Regions from separate parts of the Caenibius sp. WL genome, predicted to be linked through region 1. Evidence: riboswitches for the same ligand, from Rfam matches in the RefSeq annotation. Region 1 holds a riboswitch; each other region holds the start of a gene.
What was found. Region 1 has a riboswitch for cobalamin ahead of K5X80_RS09970 (TonB-dependent receptor). Riboswitches for the same ligand answer to the same signal wherever they lie in the genome.
Positions count from the first base shown of each region.

Region 2: linked by a shared signal. The riboswitch ahead of K5X80_RS00745 (DUF1636 family protein) and the one ahead of K5X80_RS09970 (TonB-dependent receptor) in region 1 are both predicted to bind cobalamin.
Region 3: linked by a shared signal. The riboswitch ahead of K5X80_RS05770 (TonB-dependent receptor) and the one ahead of K5X80_RS09970 (TonB-dependent receptor) in region 1 are both predicted to bind cobalamin.
Region 4: linked by a shared signal. The riboswitch ahead of K5X80_RS08345 (TonB-dependent receptor plug domain-containing protein) and the one ahead of K5X80_RS09970 (TonB-dependent receptor) in region 1 are both predicted to bind cobalamin.

Region 1 covers NZ_CP081844.1:2,091,770-2,096,572, reverse strand. The annotation lists gene K5X80_RS09975 (flavin-containing monooxygenase) at 1-102, opposite strand, end outside; gene K5X80_RS09970 (TonB-dependent receptor) at 197-2,320, opposite strand; cobalamin riboswitch at 2,498-2,746, opposite strand; gene K5X80_RS09965 (energy-coupling factor ABC transporter permease) at 2,830-3,507, opposite strand; cobalamin riboswitch at 3,541-3,755, opposite strand; gene K5X80_RS09960 (cyclophilin-like fold protein) at 3,828-4,178, opposite strand; gene K5X80_RS09955 (alpha/beta hydrolase) at 4,330-4,803, opposite strand, start outside.
Region 2 covers NZ_CP081844.1:119,497-124,299, reverse strand. The annotation lists gene K5X80_RS00750 (N-acyl-D-amino-acid deacylase family protein) at 1-1,694, shown strand, start outside; cobalamin riboswitch at 1,755-1,945, shown strand; gene K5X80_RS00745 (DUF1636 family protein) at 2,157-2,567, shown strand; gene cobT (nicotinate-nucleotide--dimethylbenzimidazole phosphoribosyltransferase) at 2,564-3,580, shown strand; gene K5X80_RS00735 (histidine phosphatase family protein) at 3,577-4,143, shown strand; gene K5X80_RS00730 (adenosylcobinamide-GDP ribazoletransferase) at 4,140-4,803, shown strand, end outside.
Region 3 covers NZ_CP081844.1:1,236,254-1,241,056, forward strand. The annotation lists gene cobW (cobalamin biosynthesis protein CobW) at 1-82, opposite strand, end outside; gene K5X80_RS05770 (TonB-dependent receptor) at 229-2,094, opposite strand; cobalamin riboswitch at 2,306-2,543, opposite strand; gene K5X80_RS05775 (inorganic phosphate transporter) at 2,650-3,651, opposite strand; gene K5X80_RS17190 (DUF47 family protein) at 3,671-4,795, opposite strand.
Region 4 covers NZ_CP081844.1:1,770,857-1,775,659, forward strand. The annotation lists gene K5X80_RS08335 (hypothetical protein) at 1-129, opposite strand, end outside; gene K5X80_RS08340 (cell wall hydrolase) at 260-1,414, opposite strand; cobalamin riboswitch at 1,591-1,795, shown strand; gene K5X80_RS08345 (TonB-dependent receptor plug domain-containing protein) at 1,887-3,737, shown strand; gene K5X80_RS08350 (ABC transporter substrate-binding protein) at 3,742-4,596, shown strand; gene K5X80_RS08355 (FecCD family ABC transporter permease) at 4,593-4,803, shown strand, end outside.

The sequences.
Region 1 (4,803 bases):
GACACTGTAATCCCCCCGCAAACGATAAATCGCGTACATCCCGGAAAAACCGGCGCCGATAATAACGATATCGACGATTTCGGCCGTTGCCTGGTCTTTCATTGCCGCGCTGCCTTGTTTTTACTGCTACATGAACACGATGCAACCGAGGTTCGGTATAACCCTTGGGCTGTCAAGCTCTTAGGGGGCGGAGCCGTTAGAAGGCGACATGAATGCTGGCCTCCACCGAACGCGGATCGCCCAGAATCCATTGCGATGCACCGTAAGTGGACCGCACGTAGGTTTCGTTGAAGACATTGTGCAAACGCAGGCTGGCGCTGGCCGCTTCGGCGAACTGCCAGCGCACGCCGATATCGGTGAGCGTATAGGCGGGAAGCACCCGCGCGTTCGCCGCATCCTGATAGCGTTTGCCGACATATCCCATCCCGCCGTCGACCACCCAGCCTTCAAGGAATTCCCAGCTCAGGAAGGCATTCGCCGTCCTGGCGGCGACATTGGCCGGCCGGTTGCCCACGCGCTGGAACTGTACGCCGCCGACGGATTCGGAGAAATCGTCATAGCGTGCCCGCAGCAGCGCCCCGTTGAGCGTGAGGCTGACGCCGTCGACCGGCTCCAGCGAAAGCGATGCCTCGACACCTCGCGACGATTGCCGGCCGACCTGCACCTGAATCGTCGGCATCAGCGGATCGGACGTCAGCAGGCGCTTCTTCACGATGTCGTATGCGGCCAGAGTCCACTGCCCTCGCCCACCCCAGAAGATGTGTTTAATGCCGATTTCGTATTGCCGCCCTGTCGACAGGTCGAAACTGCTCTGCGCGAAGCTGGTCGAGACCAGCGCGCCGACCGGATCGGCAGCGGTGGCATACTGGCCATAGAGCGAAAGCGTGGGGATCGGTTGGTAAACCGCACCCACGCGCCAGGTCACGGCATCGGGTGTGCTGGTGAAATCGTTCGCTGCATTGATGTGGTCGGTCCTGGTGATCTTCGGCCGGTCGTAGCGCAGCCCCGCCACGATAGAGAACCTCTCGCTGAACTTCAGCCTGTCCTCTGCAAAAACGGAGAACTGGTCGATATTGTTCGTGTAGCGGGCCTTGGTGGGAGCGGCGGCCTGATCGATGAACCTGCCCGGCACTGGATCGATGGCATCGATCAGGCGCGCGGCGTTGTTACCCGCATTGCTGACGTTCTTGTAGCTGATCCGATTGACGTCGAAACCCACGACGAGATGGTTCTCGATACTGCCGAAGGTTTGCTTCAGGTTGGCGGTCGTGCGGTTCCCGGTCTGCTTCTGGATATGATAGAGTTCGAGGAAACCGGACTGGCGGATCTGCGCGGGCGTGGTGTCCGTTGCCGCGACGTAGCTGACGTTTTCGGCGTTGCGCCAGTACTTGTTCGCCCAGAGATGGTAGAACGTGCTGCGGATCGTCACCGCCTCGGACGGTGTCCATTCCACTTTGGCCTGGCTCCAATTGTCGCGGAAGCGCAGCCGGGCATCGGTGACGTTATAATTGTTGCGCCGGATCGATGTGTCGAGCGCGCCGTTGACCAGCGGCACACCGAACCAGATCCGTGGCTTCTGCGTGCTGAAATCGTGTGAGAACGTGATACTGAAATCGGACGCCGGGCGTAGCCGGATCGCCCCGGAAAACGCAATGGCGCTGCTGTCCCCACGATCCATCCAGCTATCAGACCGGCGGTAGCTGGCGTCCACCCGGAAGCTGACCCCATCGCTGATCGGGCCCCCCGCGCCCGCCGCGGCATGCACTGTTCCGAACGAGGCAACACCTGCGCGGCCCGCAAATTCAAGCGTGTCGCCCGGTTGCCTGCGCAAGACATTGACCGCGCCGCCTATCGCACCCTCGCCATAAAGCACCGAGGCCGGGCCACGCAGGATCTCCACGCTCTGCGCCATCCACGGATCAGCCGGGAAAGTCAGCGTGTTGTTGTACATCCGCATGCCGTCGTAGAGCGTCATCACCGAATTCTGGCCGGTGAAACCGCGCGCCGAGAGGCCATAACCGAACACCCCGGAAGTGTTCACAATGCCGGTCCCTCTGGCGGCGGCATCCTGGATTGTCAGATCACCGCGCAGACGGATCGCGTCGCCATCGAGCGTTTCCACGCTGGCAGGTGTTTCGAGCGGCGTGAGACCGAGACGGCTGGCGCTTTCGGTTGCGATGTTGAGCCGTAGATTGCCCAACACCCCGTTCACCACGATAGTATCCCTGTCGGCATCGGTGGCGTCGGCCGCATCGGCCTGGGCTGTGCAAGGCGCAAGGAGAGCGAAAGCCGCAAACGCGGCCGGTACATGCTTGATCATTATATCCCCCATCGGCGTCCAACGACACTGGGCGGGGGCTTGCCGTTCACAAACGGTCGGCAGCGCGCATCGGCCGGACGCCAGGGGGCAACCGACACACGAACCGATGCGGCCCCAGCCGCTCGTTTGTCGCTCAGACGGAGAGATCCGTGCCCCGGCCATCCCCTGGACCAAAGCAAGAGCGACCAGACGCCGGCAGGTCTCCTGGCTTGCGGGTCATCGCTTGATACACGGCCTTCCCAGGCCTCGCATGGTTTAGCGTCCGGCCCAGTGGCTGGCGGCATCGGCGCATTGCCCTGCCGCGCATGTGTATCGCGCTCGCCGCTTACAGTTGCAGGGACAGCCTCGGATTCGGTCGGGAAATCCCTTCCTCACCGCGTTCCCATTTTAAGCCTCTCTCGAGGCACCGGCGCGATCATATCCGGGCTGATGGCCAGCCCGGATGACAGCACAATACGAATTTCCGTTCATGCTGCAAGTGCTCACATATGAGCACTTGCAGGAATAGATTATACTGCCTGGTAAAGGCGGCGTTCGACAAGGCCGCTGTCCTTGAAGCGGTGCAGAGTCTTGGCCAGAGCCAGAACGCCGAGATCGACAAGCGGTTCGATCACGATCACCAGCATGTAGGCCCCTCCGAACGTGGCGATGGCGGCCATGTTGCCTGCCGTGAAGCCGTGCCCGTAGAGGGCCCAGAACGCGACCCAGCTGACGATACCGGCCTGATACGTCGTCGAAAGTGCCAGAGCCTGCCCGTAGCGAAGATCCACATAGGGCGTGTCGGGCGCGATGATCCGCCGGGCCAGCGCCGTCAGCGCGAAAAGTGGAACCAGTAGTGTGGTAACGTTCATGCTGTATTGCGGCAGATCGACGGGCGCAAAGAACACGCCCTGGAGCAACAGGCCAAGCGCCAGCCCGATGGCCGCTGGCGCAACGCCGAAAAGCAGGAATAGCGTCGATCCCAGGATCAGGTGCACTTCGGATACGCCAACGGGATGATGCGGCAGCACTTCGAAGAAGCAGAACACCAGCACCGTCGCCGCAAGACTACGGACCAGAAGCGACAGCACGCCGCTTTCCGCGATGGCCTTGCGGGCCAGATTCAGGCCATAGCCACCGGCGCTGGCTGCGGTGATATAGCTCAGCCAGATTTTTCCCTCGGCAACGACGCCGGGTTCGATATGCATATGCGTCTCCTCTGCCGTCCCACCGACGGCCTTGGTTATAGTCAACGCATGGCCGGTCTCCTGACTCGCGGGTCGTCACGCTTTCCGCCTTCCCGGAGCACCAGGGGTGCGCCAGTGGCTTGTCGGAAAGTCGCTCGCCGCTCACAGTCGCGGGGGCGGTCGAGGCTTAGGCCCGGGGGCCCTTCCTCATTCCCGTTTCATCCCTGATGCGTTGCCGCATCACGGACACCATGCATCGCAAGGCTAGGGCGCGGGGGATGCGATAAGTCAAGCAAATCCCGATTTTCCCGGATCCGCCAGACTGGAATCGCCACCCCGTATCACGGAATCAGTTCGATACGCACCCGCGCGCCATCCAGTTTCGCGAGCGGTTCGGCACTGCCTTCGAGACGGCCCAGGCGGACCAAGCCGCGCGAATAACCGAAGTCGCGGTAGAAGATCGCGAGATTGCCCCACGGCGCATAGTAGGCGATGTCGCCCGCTTTCGGCTCCACTCCCTCAGGCGCATCCTCGGTCGAGAGGCGCTGCGGCAGATCGGCGATCTTCTCGGTGCGATTATAATCGCTCAGCGTCAGTTCGAGTGGCAGCAGCGCCGCAAAGGCCCGCCCGCTCGCGCTGCCTTCCAGCACGGCAATCAATGACCGGTCGGCGGTGACAATCCTGATTTTCATCGGCTCCTCCACGGCTTGTTCGGATCGGTTCGGTCCCAGCGCCGAGGCATCGGCCCAAGATGCCGTTGCCTTGCAGGCGCCGGCCAGCCCGGCGATAGCCATCAAAACCAATGATCGTCCCAGTGCCCTCATGGCCGCACCTTTGCCCCCGTCAAACCAGATGCTGTTCGAAGAACGAGTGGAGCTTGTCGAACGGGATCACATCCATACGATCGTAGAGATCGACATGGCTGGCGCCGGGGACAATCACCAGTTCCTTCGGCTCCGCCGCCTCCGCATAGGCCGTCTCGCTGAAATAGCGCGAATGGGCCTTTTCGCCATGGATCAGCAGGACGGGGCGCGGCGCGATTTCCTTGATGTAGGTCAGCAGCGGCATGTTCATGAACGACAGCGGCGTGGTCTGCGTCCATGCATTGCCGGAATTGACCGCACGCGGATGATAGCCGCGCGGCGTCATGTAATAGTCGTGATAATCGACCAAAAACTGCGCTTCGCCGCCTTTCAGCACGTTATACGGGGGCTGGTAGGCCGGGGCGCCGTTTTCCGCGTCCGTCCAACGCTGCCGGCTCAGTTGCTCCAGCGTCTGCGTGCGCTGTTCGGGCGTCATGCTATCGTCGTAGCCCTT
Region 2 (4,803 bases), 1.5 Mb from region 1:
ATCTGGTGATCCGCGGCGGCACGATCGTCGACGGGTCGGGCGGCGAACCCTTCGTCGGCGATGTGGGCGTGCGCGATGGCCGGATTGCCGCTGTGGGGCAGGGGCTCGAAGCGGGCGCGGAGGAGATCGACGCCAGCGGCAAGATCGTCACCCCTGGTTTCGTCGATGTGCACACGCACTACGATGGCCATGTGACGTGGGAACAGCGGCTGAAACCCTCGTCCTTCCACGGCATCACCACGGCGATCATCGGCAATTGCGGGGTCGGGTTCGCCCCCTGCCGCCCGGATGAGCGGGACACGCTCATCCGCCTGATGGAAGGGGTGGAGGATATCCCGTTCCCTGTGCTGGCCACCGGCCTGCCGTGGACATGGGAAACCTATCCCGAATATCTCGATTTCCTTGCCAGCCGCAGCTTCGACATGGATGTGGCGTGCTATGTCCCCCATGCCGCGCTGCGTGTCTATGTCATGGGTGAGCGCGGGGCGAACCGCGAACCGGCGACGGCAGAGGATATCGCGCAGATGCGCGCGCTCTATGGCGAAGCGCTGGAGCATGGCGCCATCGGCATCGGTACTTCGCGCACGCTGTTCCACCGGTCGAGTGATGGCAAGCCGATCCCCACGCTGGAGGCGGGGGAGGCGGAACTGTTCGGCTTCGCCGATGAAATGCGCGCGCGGGGCAAAGGCGTGTTCCAGATCGTGGAAGACATGCATCTACCCGATGCGACACTGGATAACGTGGTCAATCTGGCCGACCGTTCCCGGCGCCCGGTGACGTTCACTATCGGCACGCCCAACGAAGGGCCGCTCGCCTGGCGGCGGCATCTGGCGCAGTTGCAGGCGGCGAACGACAGGGGGCTGACCGTGCGTGGGCAGGTCCTGCCGCGCGGCGTGGGGATGATGCTGGGCCACCAGCTGACGCTCAACCCGTTCTATTCGACGCCGACTTACACCGCGCTTGCCCATCTGCCGCTGGCGCAGCGGCTGGCGGAACTGCGCAAGCCCGAAGTGAAAGCGGCGATTCTGGCGGAAGCGCCCGATCCCGAGACGGCGTCCATGCTCGGGCGGGTGGTGCGCCAGTTCGGCACGATGTTCGAACTGGGTAATCCGCCCGATTACGAACAGCCGCCCGAAAACAGCATCGCCGCGCGCGCCGCGCGCGAAGGGCGCACGCCGGAAGACCTCGCTTACGATATCCTGCTGGGCAAGGATGCGACGCTCTATCTCGCCATGGCCAATTTCACCGATGGCAAGCTCGACGCGGTGGGCGAAATCATGCGTCATCGCGATATCGTGCCGGGGCTGGGCGATGGCGGGGCGCATTGCGGCACGATCTGCGATGGCAGCTATTCCACCTATATGCTGATGTACTGGGCGCGCGATCGGGCGGAAGGGCGCATGGCGCTGCCCGATGTCGTCCGCTGGCTGTCGCACGATACGGCGGCGTTGATGGGCCTAGCCGACCGGGGCCTGATTGCGCCGGGCCTGCGCGCCGATATCAATGTGATCGATTTCGACGGGCTGCATCTCCACGCTCCGGAAATCACGCACGATCTGCCCGGCGGCATGCCGCGTCTTGTCCAGCGGGCGGATGGCTATACGGCGACAGTGGTCAACGGCACGCCGGTCTATCGCGATGGGCAGCCCACCGGGGAACTGCCCGGCCGCCTGATCCGCGCGGGCGCGGCATAGGCCGCTGCGGAAGAGGGGCGGGCTCCAGCGCGGGCCTTGCCACCTTCCGGCATCGGTTCTATCAGCCACCGCGCGACAGGTTCCCCGCGAGGGGATTGAAAGGGAATTCGGGTGCAAGGCCCGGGCTGCCCCTGCAACTGTAAGCGGATAGCCACCGGCCCTCAGCCATTGGGATCGCCACGATCCTGAGAAGGCGGCCGGAACGGCGCAGACCCGCGAGCCAGGAGACCTGCCTGACGCGGTCGTTCTTCGACCGGACAGGGTGAGCCGGCCGGACGGGGATTCCCTCGCGCAACGACACTTGTGCCCCGGATCGCCGGGTCGTGTGCGGTGTCGTTTGCGAACCTGATACCGCACATCGCCGGGCAAACGGGGTTTCGTGTTCGAAACCGGGGATTCGCCTATGCTTGATACCGCCCGAATGCCGCTCATCCCGCCCCCACCCTGTTGGAGAGCGCGGCGATGACTTTGCAAGCTGTCGCAGCCGGGCCATCGGTGGTGGTGTGCAACACCTGCCGCCTCGCGCCGGATCAGCGGGAAGACGGCACGGGACAACGCGGCGGGGCCCTGCTTGCCGATGCCTTGCGCGCCGCGCAGGCAGCCGATCCGGCCTATGCCCATATCGCGGTGCAGGAAATGCCCTGTCTCTTCGCGTGTTCACGCCATTGCACGGTCCATATCCGCGCGCCGGGCAAGATCGGCTACGTATTGGGCGATTTCACCCCCGATGCGGCGGCGGCGCAGGCGATCCTCGCCTACGCGGCACACCATGCGGCGAGCGTGGAAGGGCAGGTGCGCTATGCCGATTGGCCCGAAGGGGTGAAGGGGCATTTCATCACCCGCACTCCGCCCGAAGGGTTCGTCGCCGTATGATCCGGTTCGATAGCGTGGCCGCGTTCGACGCGGCGCTGGCCGATCTGCCGTCGGCTGATGCGGCGGCCCGGGCGGCGGCGGCGGAGCGGCAGGCGGAATTGACCAAGCCTGCCGGGTCGCTCGGCCGACTGGAGGAAATCGCGCTGTTCATGGCCGGATGGCAGGGCACGCCGCGCCCGCAGGCGGAACGGATCGTGGCGGCGGTGTTCGCGGGCAATCACGGGGTCGCGCGGCAGGGCGTCAGTGCTTTTCCCCCCGAAGTGACCGCGCAAATGGTTGCCAACTTTCAGGCAGGCGGGGCGGCGATCAACGCGCTGGCCGGGGCCTGCGGCGCGCAATTGCGCGTGGTTCCGCTCGATCTCGATCGCTTCACTGGCGATATCACCCGCGAAGCGGCGATGAGCGAGGAGGAATGCCTTGCCGCGCTCAACACCGGGGCGGCGGTGATCGAACGGGGGGCGCATCTGGCGTTCGTCGGCGAAATGGGCATCGGCAACACCACTCCGGCTTCTGCCCTCTGCGCGGCGAGCTTCGGCGGCGCGGCGGAACGCTGGGTCGGGCGCGGTTCGGGCGTGGGGGACGAGGGCATTGCCCGCAAATGCGCGGCGGTGACGGCGGCGTTGGCGCTGCACGGTGCGCGGTGCACCGGCCCGTTCGAAACGCTACGGTGGCTGGGCGGGCGGGAAATCGCGGCGATGGCAGGCGCGATTCTGGCCGCGCGCATGATGCGGATGCCCGTCCTGCTCGATGGCTTCATCTGCTGCGCCGCGCTCGCACCGCTCGCCGCCGCCGTGCCCGCGATCACCGATCATTGCCTCGCCGGGCACGGTTCGGCGGAAGCGGGGCACCAACGCCTGCTCGAAAAGCTCGGGCTTGTGCCGCTGCTGCAACTCGACATGCGGCTGGGCGAAGGGACGGGCGCCGCAGTCGCGGCGCAGATCGTCCGCTCCGCGCTCGCCGCGCACAACGGCATGGCGACTTTTGCCGAAGCGGCGGTGACCGGGGCGGTATGACGCCTTTCACCGTGCATCTGATGCGCCACGGCGCGGTGGAGGGGGAAGGGCGGCTGATCGGCAGCAGCGATGTCCCTTCCACGCGCGAAGGCGATGCGCGATGCGTGGCGCAAGGTACGGCACTGGCATTCACGCGCGTGGTCTGTTCCGATCTCATCCGCGCCCGCCGCCCGGCGGAAGCGCTGGCGGCGCAGCGGGGCGTGCCCCTGCGGATCGATCCCGATTGGCGCGAACTGGCGTTCGGCGCATGGGAAGGGTGCGCCCCGGCGGATTTGCCGCCCGATGCGCTCGCGCGGTTCTGGGCCGATCCCGACGCCACCCCCCCGCCGGGTGGGGAGCGATGGAGCGCGCTGGTCGCCCGCGTGGGGCGGGCGCTGGTGCGGATGGAAGGCGATACGCTGGTTATCGCCCATGCGGGGGCAATGCGCGCGGCGCTCGCTTCCCTGTTCGGCTTTTCCGCCACGCAATGCTGGACGCTGGACCTGCCGTATGGCGCGGTTCTCTCGCTCCGTGTCTGGCCGGGTGAACCGGTCGGCGCGCAAATCACCGGGCTTGCGGCATGAGACGGGCGGTGCTGGCATTGCAGTTCATGACCCGGTTGCCGCTGCCCGCCGTGCGCGCTGACGAGGCGGATTTCGCTGCCTGCATTCGCTGGTTCCCGCTGGCTGGGATGGTGGTCGGCGCGGCGGTGGCGCTGGCTGTGTGGTTGGGGCTGTGGATCGATCCATGGCTGGGGGCGCTGCTCGGCCTCGGTGCCTGGGTTACCATTACCGGCGCGCTCCATCTCGATGGGGTGGGCGATATGGCCGATGCGGCGGGCGCGGCACACAAGGGGCGGGAACGCCTTTCCGCCGTGCTGGCCGATCCGCATATCGGCAGCTTCGGAGTGACGGCAATCGCCATGCAACTGCTGGCCAAGTTGGTGCTGCTGCGCCTTGCGCTGGACGCGGTGCCGCTGTGGACTTTGCCTGCGCTGTGCATGATCGCGCGGATCGGCCCGCTGGTCTGGACGCTGACTCTGCCCCCGTTGCACGAAGGGTTGGGCACCCGTTTTCGCGCAGGAATCGGCTGGGGCCATGTGGCGGCCTGGGCGGTGCCCGGCATCGTGGCCGCGTGGTTCGCGCCCGGCCTTGCCGTGGCCGTTCTGGCAATCCCTGCGTGGCGCTGGTGGATCGCCGCGCGGATCGGCGGCATTTCGGGCGATGGCCACGGTGCGGGGATCG
Region 3 (4,803 bases), 860 kb from region 1:
CATTCTGCAGCAGATGGCGGATCAGCGTGGTCTTGCCCGCGCCGAGGAAGCCGGTGATGACAGTGGCCGGAACCTTGCTCATGCGGTGTCTCCTTGATGATGGTTGGATTTCGGCCTCGGCCTGCCGTTTGTGGGACGGTGTTGGTGTCGGGTGATCGGGGGCACGGGCTTTTCCTCGGAAATGGAAAAGCAGGGCGGCGCCGCTGTCCGCCGCCCTGCGAAAGGGCGTCAGAAGCTGACGCGGACACCGCCATAGGCGCTGCGGCCGAGCGTGTTGGTGTGCGCGTACATCTGGTACCACTTGTCGAAAAGGTTGGTCACCCGGCCGAACAGCTCGACATTCCCGTTGATCCGGTAGGAGCCGAGCAGATCGACCACGGCATAGGCCCGGGTGGCGAGCCGGGTCGAAGCGTCGCCATCGCGATAGCGGACGCGGGCGGTGAATTCCGCCCCTGCGGCGGGGAGGACGGTGATGGCCGTGGTGCCCGCATATTCGGGGCGGCCGCTGTCCCGGTATCGCGCCGCCGCATCGCTGTAGGCTTCGTGATCGGTGTAGGTGAAGCTCTGGCTGACCGTCAGCCAGGCCAGAGGGCGCGCGGTCAGGCCCAGTTCCACCCCGTGCGCGCGGGTGCGGCCCCACTGGCGATAGCCGCCGGATCGGCCGATGCTGGCGTTCCACTCGATTTCGTTGGTCTTCCTGAGGAAGAAATAGCTGGCCGACGCGCTGAACGTGTCGCTTAGCGCGATATCGGCGCCGATATCGCCGCCCCGGCTCTTTTCCGCCTTGAGATGGGGATTGCCGTATGTCGGGTCGAACAATTGATAGAGACCCGGCGCTTTCGCCCCGGTGCCGTAGCTGGCGCGGAATTTCACCGGACCGGCGGCATAGGCCACGGTGCCGCGATAGGTGTCGAACGTGCCGAAGCGGCTGTTGTCGTCGATCCGCGCCGCGCCGGTCAGCGTCAGCCCTGCCGCCGGGCGCAGCGCCAGTTCGCCATAGGCCGAACGGGTGCTGATCCGGGCGTTGAAATCGCCCGAATGGAACGTGGCCTGATCGCTCTTTTCCCGTTCCAGCGCGCCGCCCGCGGCGAGGCTGATAAGCCCGCCGGTGTCGTATCTGGCATCAAGTGCGAGCGTGTCCTTGGTTCCGCGATAGAGATCGCCTTCGGGCCGGTAGGCGCTGCCGAAATAGAGCCGCCGCGCGACGTAGCGGCTGCCGGTCAGCCTGACGGTCAGCCTGTCGTCCGAACTGGCGTAGAGGCCCTGCCCGGAAACGGCATATTCGCGCTTCCTGACAGTGTTGAGCGAATCCGAGCCGGTGTTGTCGAGATCGGAGAACGTGTCCGCCCAGAACCCGTTCATCTGGAAGCGCAGATTGGGGGATGCTTCCACGCCCATGCGGCCGGAAAAGCCGTAGCGCCGGTATGCGTCCTTCTCGCTCGCGGGCCTGGTGGCGGTGCGTGGATCGGTGAGCGAGGGGCCATCGTGGCGATAGCCGGTGGCGGTGAGCCGGAAATCGACCGGGCCGCTTTTGCCCAGCAGCGATGCGCCGCCGTTCAGCGTGCCGTGCGATCCGGCTTCCGCTTCGGCGTTGACCGCGATCCCTTCTTCGATGGCGCGCTGGGTGATGATGTTGATGACCCCGCCGATCGCGTCGGAGCCGTAAAGCGAACTCTGATTGCCGCGCAGCACCTCGATCTGCGCGATATCGGCGGCGATCAGGTGATCGGCGCGGAATTCGGTGCTGGCCGCGCTGGGATCGCCCAGCGGAATGCCATCGACCAGCCACAGCACTTCGTCGTTGTTCGATCCGCGAATGTTGACAGAGGCGTAATTGCCGGGCCGGTCGGTGCTGACCAGCACGCCCGGCGTATCGATCAGCGCATCCTTGACGAACGTGATCTGGTTGCGGTCGAGCGTTTCGCGCGTGATGACGGAAATCGCGCTGCCGATCTCGCGCGGTTCGCTGACCGCGCGCGAAGCGGTGACGATGATGTCGGCGCGGCTTTCGAAAGAGAGATCGTCCGCGCTTTCGGCATAGGCCGGGGCCGCCGCGGCCAGTGCGATCAAGGGTACGAAACAGGTGGTCTTCATGCGTTATCCCCGCGCCAGAGCAACTGGCGGCAGGGCGCACCGTGCGCGGTCCGGCGGCCCAGGGGAGGGCAGCACGGGCAACGAACGGCCGGTCAGCGCCCACGGACGGGCGCTGTTTCGCCCGCATGCGCATGACCGCGCGGCCCCAGCCGCTTCGGTTCGTCGCTCAGACGGAGAGTAACCGTGCCATGACCATCCCCTGGATCGCGGCAAGAGCGACCATGCGCCGGCAGGTCTCCTGGCTCGCGGGTCATAGCTTGATGCATGGCCTTCCCAGGCCCCGCATGGTTGGCGGATGGCCCAGTGGCTGCTTCCCCGGAAGGAAGCCTATGCATCGCGCTCGCCGCTTACAGTTGCAGGGACAGCCCCGGATTGGGATCGGGCGAAACCCGTTCCTCACCGTGTTCCCGTTTTAAGCCCTTTCGGGCACCGGCGCGATCACGGAAAGCGGATGTATCCCGCTTCCACGGGCAGGGCCATAGTCACAAACGGGGGCCATGTCAATCCTTCTTTGCCGCAACGCACAATATCGCGGCGGCCTGTGGGGGATGGGCCTCAGAACAGGCGGGTGGCGAGGTAGAACAGCGCGCCCACGGCGGCGCTGGCGGGAATGGTGATGAACCAGGCCACGATCACGCGGCTGGCCACGCTCCACCGCACCGCGCTGGCCCGGCGGGCGGCGCCGGTGCCGACCACGCTGCCGGTGATGGCGTGCGTGGTGGAAATCGGGATGCCCAGCGCGCTGGCGCCGAACACCACGAACGATCCGGCGGTGGAGGCGCAGAAGCCCGAATGGTGGTTGAGCTTGGTCAGCTTGCTGCCCATCGTCTTGATGATTTTCCACCCGCCCGACATGGTGCCCAGCGCAATGGCGAGATAGCACGACAGCACCACCCATTCCGGCACGTGGAATTCCCCGCCGAGATGCCCGGTGGAATAGAGCAGGACAGTAATGATCCCCATCGTCTTCTGGGCATCGTTGGCCCCGTGGCTGATCGAATAGGCGGCGGAGGAGAACAGGTGCAGCACTTTGAACGTGCCGTTTGCCTGCCGCGGCTGGATGCCTTTGAACAGCCAGGACGTGATCAGCATCAGCAGCATGGCAAGCGCGAAGCCGAGGATTGGCGAAACGAAAATCGCCGCGATGGTCTTGATCGTGCCCGCCGCTTCGACCGCGCCCGGCCCGGCATGGACGATCCCGGCCCCGAGCAATCCGCCGATCAGCGCGTGGCTGGAGGAGGAAGGGATACCCTTGATCCAGGTCAGCACGTTCCAGAACATCGCCCCGACCAGCGCGCCGAACACCACCGCCGGGGTGATAACGTCCTTGTCGACGATCCCCTTGCCCACGGTTTCGGCGACATGCAGCCCGACCAGCCAGTAAGCGGCGAAATTGCCGAACGCGGCGAACAGCACGGCCATGACCGGCGAAAGCAGCTTGGTGGCGACCACGGTGGCGATCGCATTGGCCGCATCGTGCAGCCCGTTGAGGAAATCGAATGCGAGCGCGAGCGCGATCAGCCCGATCAGCAAGGGGAGGGCGAGGCTGTGATCCATGCGAGCGGTACTGGGCTTTTCAGGAGTGATCGATCACGAGACCGTCGATCTCGTTGGCCAGGTCTTCGAAACGGTCGACGACGCGTTCGAGGCGCTTGAACATTTCCTGCCGCGCCATGAATTGCAGCGGATCGCGGCTGCCCACTTCGCGGAAAATGCGTTTGAGCCCGGCGGCGTGGATGGCGTCGGCATGGCCTTCCATGCGCACTAGCCGTTCGGTCAGTTCGTGCAGGCGCACGCCGTTGTCGGCGATCTTGCGCAGCAGCGGCATGGCTTCGGCAGTCAGCCGCGCGGCATCGACGATGATCGCTGCCATATCGCGCATTTCCGGTTCGAATTCGGTGATGTCGTAGAGATCGGCGGCGCCCGCGGTCATGTGCATTTCATCGATCGCATCGTCCATCGTGGCGATCAGGCTGGTGATCGCGCCCCGATCGAACGGGGTGAGGAAGGTGCGGCGTACCGCCTGCAGCACTTCGCGGGTGATATTGTCGGCATCGTGTTCGCGTTCTTCGATTTCGCGGACGTGATCGGCCTTGCCGGGGCCGCCCTGCAACAGGCGGGCCAGCGCATCGGCGCCGGCGACAAGCGTGACGGACTGCTGCTCGAACAGTTCGAAGAAGTTCCCCTGTTGCGGGATAAGCCGCTGGAACCAAGCAAACATGGCATTAACCCCTGTCTTTTCCGCCACTGTCTCGATCATTTTGATGCCCAGCGCCGCGCGGCGGAATTCGCGCGGGCCAAAGCTGCGGATGAGAGCGCGCAGATCGTCTTCTTCAACCGCTTCGGCCGCTTCGGCGAGCGTGAACCAGCGCCTTTCGCGCTCGTGCTGCTCTTCCCAGCTTTCGAGTTCCTCGGTCACGGCAAACGGGAACACCTGTACGTCGGTCAGCACCGAAGCGCCGGATTTGCGGCGTTTGCGGAAACGGTAGGTGCCGATCGGCGTGGGGCAGGCGGCGCCCAGAACCCCGGCTTCCTCTTCGGCTTCGCGGGCGGCGCTGGCGTGCGGCGAAAGCCCGGCGATCTGCCCACCTTTGGGAATCACCCAGCGGCCTCGGCCGCGCGATGTGATGAGCAGAACGCGAATTGGCGCGTCTACAGCCGCGGAATCCGCACGATAGGGAAGCACAGCAATCTGCCGCATCGCCATAT
Region 4 (4,803 bases), 320 kb from region 1:
CCGAAGCAGCAGGTCGTGGTTTTCCCCGGTGCCGTTGTCGTTGCATGCCGCGGGCGTATCCGGGCGTTGCAGCGCCCGCGCCACGGGCGATTTCGCAGCGTCGCGGGCAGCGGCAAAATGGATGGTCATGAAAGGCCTCGCGGGAAAGAACGGAGGCCGTTTCTAGGCGATTAGCCCTAAAATAATCTTCGCAGGTATGGTTGATGCGCCGTTAACCATTTTCCGCAGAGAAGGTATAGACCGTTGAAAAACGGGGGATTCAGTGCGGCGTTGCGATCCATTCGCCGCTGCGGGCGTATTCGCTCTTAACGCTGCCGCTCTCGGGCAGGCGGGAGGCGCTGTAGAGCGTGTCGCCCCCGCGCGCTTCGATCGCGGGCGTGTAATCGGGGCGGGGCAGGGCCACCGGCGGCGGAGCGAGCGGCGCGCCCGGGGCGGGCGTGGCGGCGGTGCGCTGCAGGCTCGCTTCGTAAGCCCGGGCAAGGCCGAGCGGATCGAGCCCCGCCGTCGGATCGACCATCGTGCGTGCATGGGGCGCTGCCACCGGTTCGTTGCCGAGATAGCGGTTGGTGAACGCCGCCGGGCGGCCCGCCGCGCCGCGCCAGCTATAGAAGATATGCGCGCCGATGGTGGTCAGGCGGTTGAGACTGGGCGCCCAGTAGGGATTGACCTGGATCGTGTGGTAATGCGTCGCCAGCCCGACCGGGGCATAGACCGAACCGGCCAGCGCGGCCCGCGCCACGGCGCGGGCGCGGTCCCATGCGAAGCGGGATGGCTGGCGCGCCAGCGATCCGTCGCACGTGAACGTGAACTGGCAGCCGGTGCGGCGTTCCGATCCCTGATAGACCACGCCGCACACCGTGTTGGGGTAGGCCGGGTGGGACACGCGGTTCAGCACCACCTGCGCCACCGCGCGCTGCCCGGCATCGGATTCGCTGGCCGCTTCGTAATAGATTGCCTGAGTCAGGCAGGTGAGCGCGCGCGTTTCATCGGTCGGCGTGCCGGCGGCGAACACCGGCCGCGCCATGGCGCCGATCACGGGGCGCGGATATTCGCTGTCCCAGTGGGCGCCGGGATCGAGCGGTTGCCCGCCTGCGTCCGCCACGGCCAGTTGATCGTCAGCCAGATAATAGAAAGCGGAACCGGGGAAGCTTTCGCCCGGCGTTTCGAAGCCCATCGGCCGCGGCGCGGCGGGTTCCGCCCGGTCCAGCAGAGCGGGCAGATTCCAGCCAGAAGGCGCGGCGAAAGCGGGCACCGCCATCGCCGCCGCCAGCATCGCAAAGCGTTGTCCGCCGATGCCGGACAAGCGTCCGCGCCGCCCGGCCAGCCCGCGCGCACGGCGCCCGAAGCGGCCGCGAAAATCGCTGGGCCGGTCTTCGGTGAAGGCGGGCGATAGGATCAACGATGAGCCTTTCATGCGGCGGGGCGTAAGCGCGCTGCGGCGCGTAGCGGCAATCCGGGCAAAAGACACCCCCCGGCTGCGTAACGTCCCGTAGCGGCACAAGGTAACCAAATCGTTACCATGCCCGCAGGTAGAGATTTGCGCGGTTTCATCCGGCCTGCTTGCGTAATGGTGCGTTGCGGCATAAGGGGCGCTCACGTCATGGGTTGCCCGGGGTGCGTTTCGCGCTCCGAGCCGAAGAGGGAAGCCGGTGCGAATCCGGCGCTGCCCCCGCAACTGTGACCGGGGAATGCCCCTTCCATTTTGCCACTGGCCATCCGTGCGAGCGGGGCCGGGAAGGCGAAAGGGGTGTGACGATCCGGGAGTCAGGAGACCTGCCCATGAAGTCGTTCAGCCAACGGGCGGGGTGGACCCTAGGCGGCGATCGGGGCGGCAATGACGCATGACCTCTCGCTACGGACGGCATTCGTTCGTTGGAGTAGGTTTGATGCATAAGTATTTGTTGTTTCTGGGAACCAGCCTTGCCGTGGCGCAGCCCGCACTGGCCGATGATGGCGAAATCGTCGTCACCGCCACCGGCCTTGCCCAGCCCGCCGAAAGCGCGCCGCAATCGATCACCGTCATCACCCGCAAGGAAATCGAGCAGGTGCAGGGCGCCGATGTCACCCGTGTGCTGACCCGCCTGCCGGGCACCACGTTCACGCGCACCGGCCCGATGGGCGGGGTAACGCTGATCGGCGTGCGCGGCGCGCCGGCTGGGCAGACACTGGTGCTGATCGATGGCGTGCCGTCCGGCGATCCGTCCACCACGGGCGGCGAATTCGATCTGGCGCAGCTTGCCACCGGCACTATCGACAGCATCGAATTGCTGCGCGGGCCCAATTCGGTGGTCTGGGGATCGCAGGCGATGGGCGGGGTGATGAACATCACCACCCGGATCGAAAACGGGGTGAGCGGCAGTGTGGAATACGGCGGCGCCGACCGGGTGACCGCGACAGCCGCCGCCGGGCTCAAAGGCGAACGGTTCGAAGCCGGGGTTTCCGGCAGCTTCGTCGATACCGATGGCTATTCCGCCGCCGCCAACGGCACGGAGAAGGACGGTTATCGCCAGTACAATATCGCGGGCCGCGCGCGTTACCGGGTGACGGATGCGCTCTCGCTCACCGCCAATGCCCGCTACAGCCAGGGCAAGGCCGATCTCGATGGCTACCCGGCGCCGACTTATACGTTTGCCGACACCGACGCGACCGAGAAGCTGCGCGTCTGGTCGGGCCGCATCGGCGCGGTTTATGAAACGGAAGGCCTGCAGCTCAACGCGGGCTATGCGATCACCGATAGCCGGAGAGAAGGCCGCGATCCCGAAGACCCATGGGGTAATTACACGTTCAAGGGCCGGTCGGAACGGGCCGAATTGTTCGGCCGCGTGGCTTTGCCCGCGCGGTTCGCGCTCAATTTCGGGGGCGCTTACGACTGGAGCGAATTCCGCAACGGGTTCGAGGAAGGCAAGGCCGAAAACGGCAGCATCCACGCGCTGCTCGGCTATTATGGTGATCGGTTGGTGGTGACGGGCGGCGTGCGCTACGACCATCACACCGATTTCGGCGGCGAATGGACGGTGGGCGCCAACGCCTCCTACGAAGTGGTGCGCGATCTGCGCCTGCGCGCGGCCTATGGCGAAGGGTTCAAGGCGCCGACGCTGTATCAACTGCTGTCGCAGTACGGCAATCCCGCTCTCAGCCCCGAACGCAGCAAGAGCTACGAAGTGGGCTTGAGCTATGCCGAACGCGGTGCGCCGGTCTATGCCGCGATCACCGCGTATCGCCGCGACGCCAGCGACCTGATCGACTTCTTCAGTTGCTGGACGGGCAACGCGCCGCTGTGCGCCACGCGGCCCGATGGCTTCTACTACAATGTCGGCAAGGGCCGCGCGCAGGGGCTGGAAATGGAAGTCGCTCTGCAATGGACCCCGACGCTCACCAGCAATGTGGTCTATAGCTACGTCCACACCGAAAACCGCACGGCCGGCGACCCCAATCGGGGTAACCGCTTCGCCCGCCGCCCGGCGCATATGATCACCGGTTCGCTCGACTGGGAAACCCCCATCGGCCTTGCGCTCGGGTTCGATCTGCGGGTGGTCGGCAGTGCATGGGACGATGCGGCCAACACCACCCGGCTGGACAGCTATGCCCTGGGCGATCTGCGCGCCAGCTATCGGGTCAACGACACGGTGGAACTGTTCGGCCGGGTCGAAAATATCTGGGATCAGCGCTACACCATCGCGGGCGGATATGGCACCCAAGGGCGCGCGGCCTATATCGGCGTGCGGCTGAGGAAGTGATCCGATGAAGCAGGGGGCGTTTCTCGCGCTGGCATGCCTCGCTTTTGCGGGGTGGGCCATGGCGGGATGCGCCCCTGCGGCTGCGCCGGGTGAAAGCAGCCGCGGGCCGATGATCGTCTCGCTCAATCCGTGCAGCGATGCGGTGCTGGCCGAAGTGGCCGATCCGGCCCAGATTCTGGCGATTTCGCATTATAGCCACGATCCGCGCGCCAGTTCGATGCCGCCGGATCAGGCGCGGCGCTTCCGCAGCACCGGCGGAACGGTGGAGGAAGTGATCGCGCTGAAACCCGATGTGGTGATCGCGGGCGCATTCCTACCCCCTGCCACGCGCGCCGCGTTCGGGCGGCTGGGTATCCGCGTGGAAAGTTTCGATATCGAACATACCGTGCCCGAAAGCCTGGCGCGCGTACGCCGGATCGCCGCGATTGCCGGGCATGCGGATCGGGGCGAAGCGCTGGTCCGCCGGATCGGGCGGGCGCTGGCCGCCGCCGCGCCGCCGCCGGGCGAACCGCCGCTGCGCACGATCCTGTGGCAATCGGCGGGGATCGTGCCGGGAGAGGATGCGCTGGTCAGCGACATGTTGCGGCGCACCGGCTTTGCCAGCCAGTCGGCCGCGCGCGGGCTGCGCCAGGCGGATTACCTGCCGCTGGAAGAAGTGCTGATCGACCCGCCGCACCTGATCCTGACCGCCGCGACCCCCGGCGACGGGGAGGACCGGATGCTGAGCCACCCGGCGCTGAGGGCGCTGGCGGGCACGCGGCGGGCGCATTTCGATGCCGGGCTGCTCTATTGCGGCGGGCCGACGCTGATCCGCGCGGCGGACCGGCTGGCGGCGATCCGCCGGGAAGCGGGCGCATGACGCTCAACCGCGCCAGTGTGGTTCTCGCATTGCTGCTGCTGGCGGCGGTGCCTTTGTCGTTGCTCGCCGGGCGGGTGTGGATCGACCCGTGGACCACGCCCAACGCGGCGGTGGTGCTGATGGAACTGCGCCTGCCGCGCGCGGTGCTGGCGGTGGTGATCGGGGCCGGGCTGGGCACGGCGGGCGCGGCGATGCAGGGCTATCTGC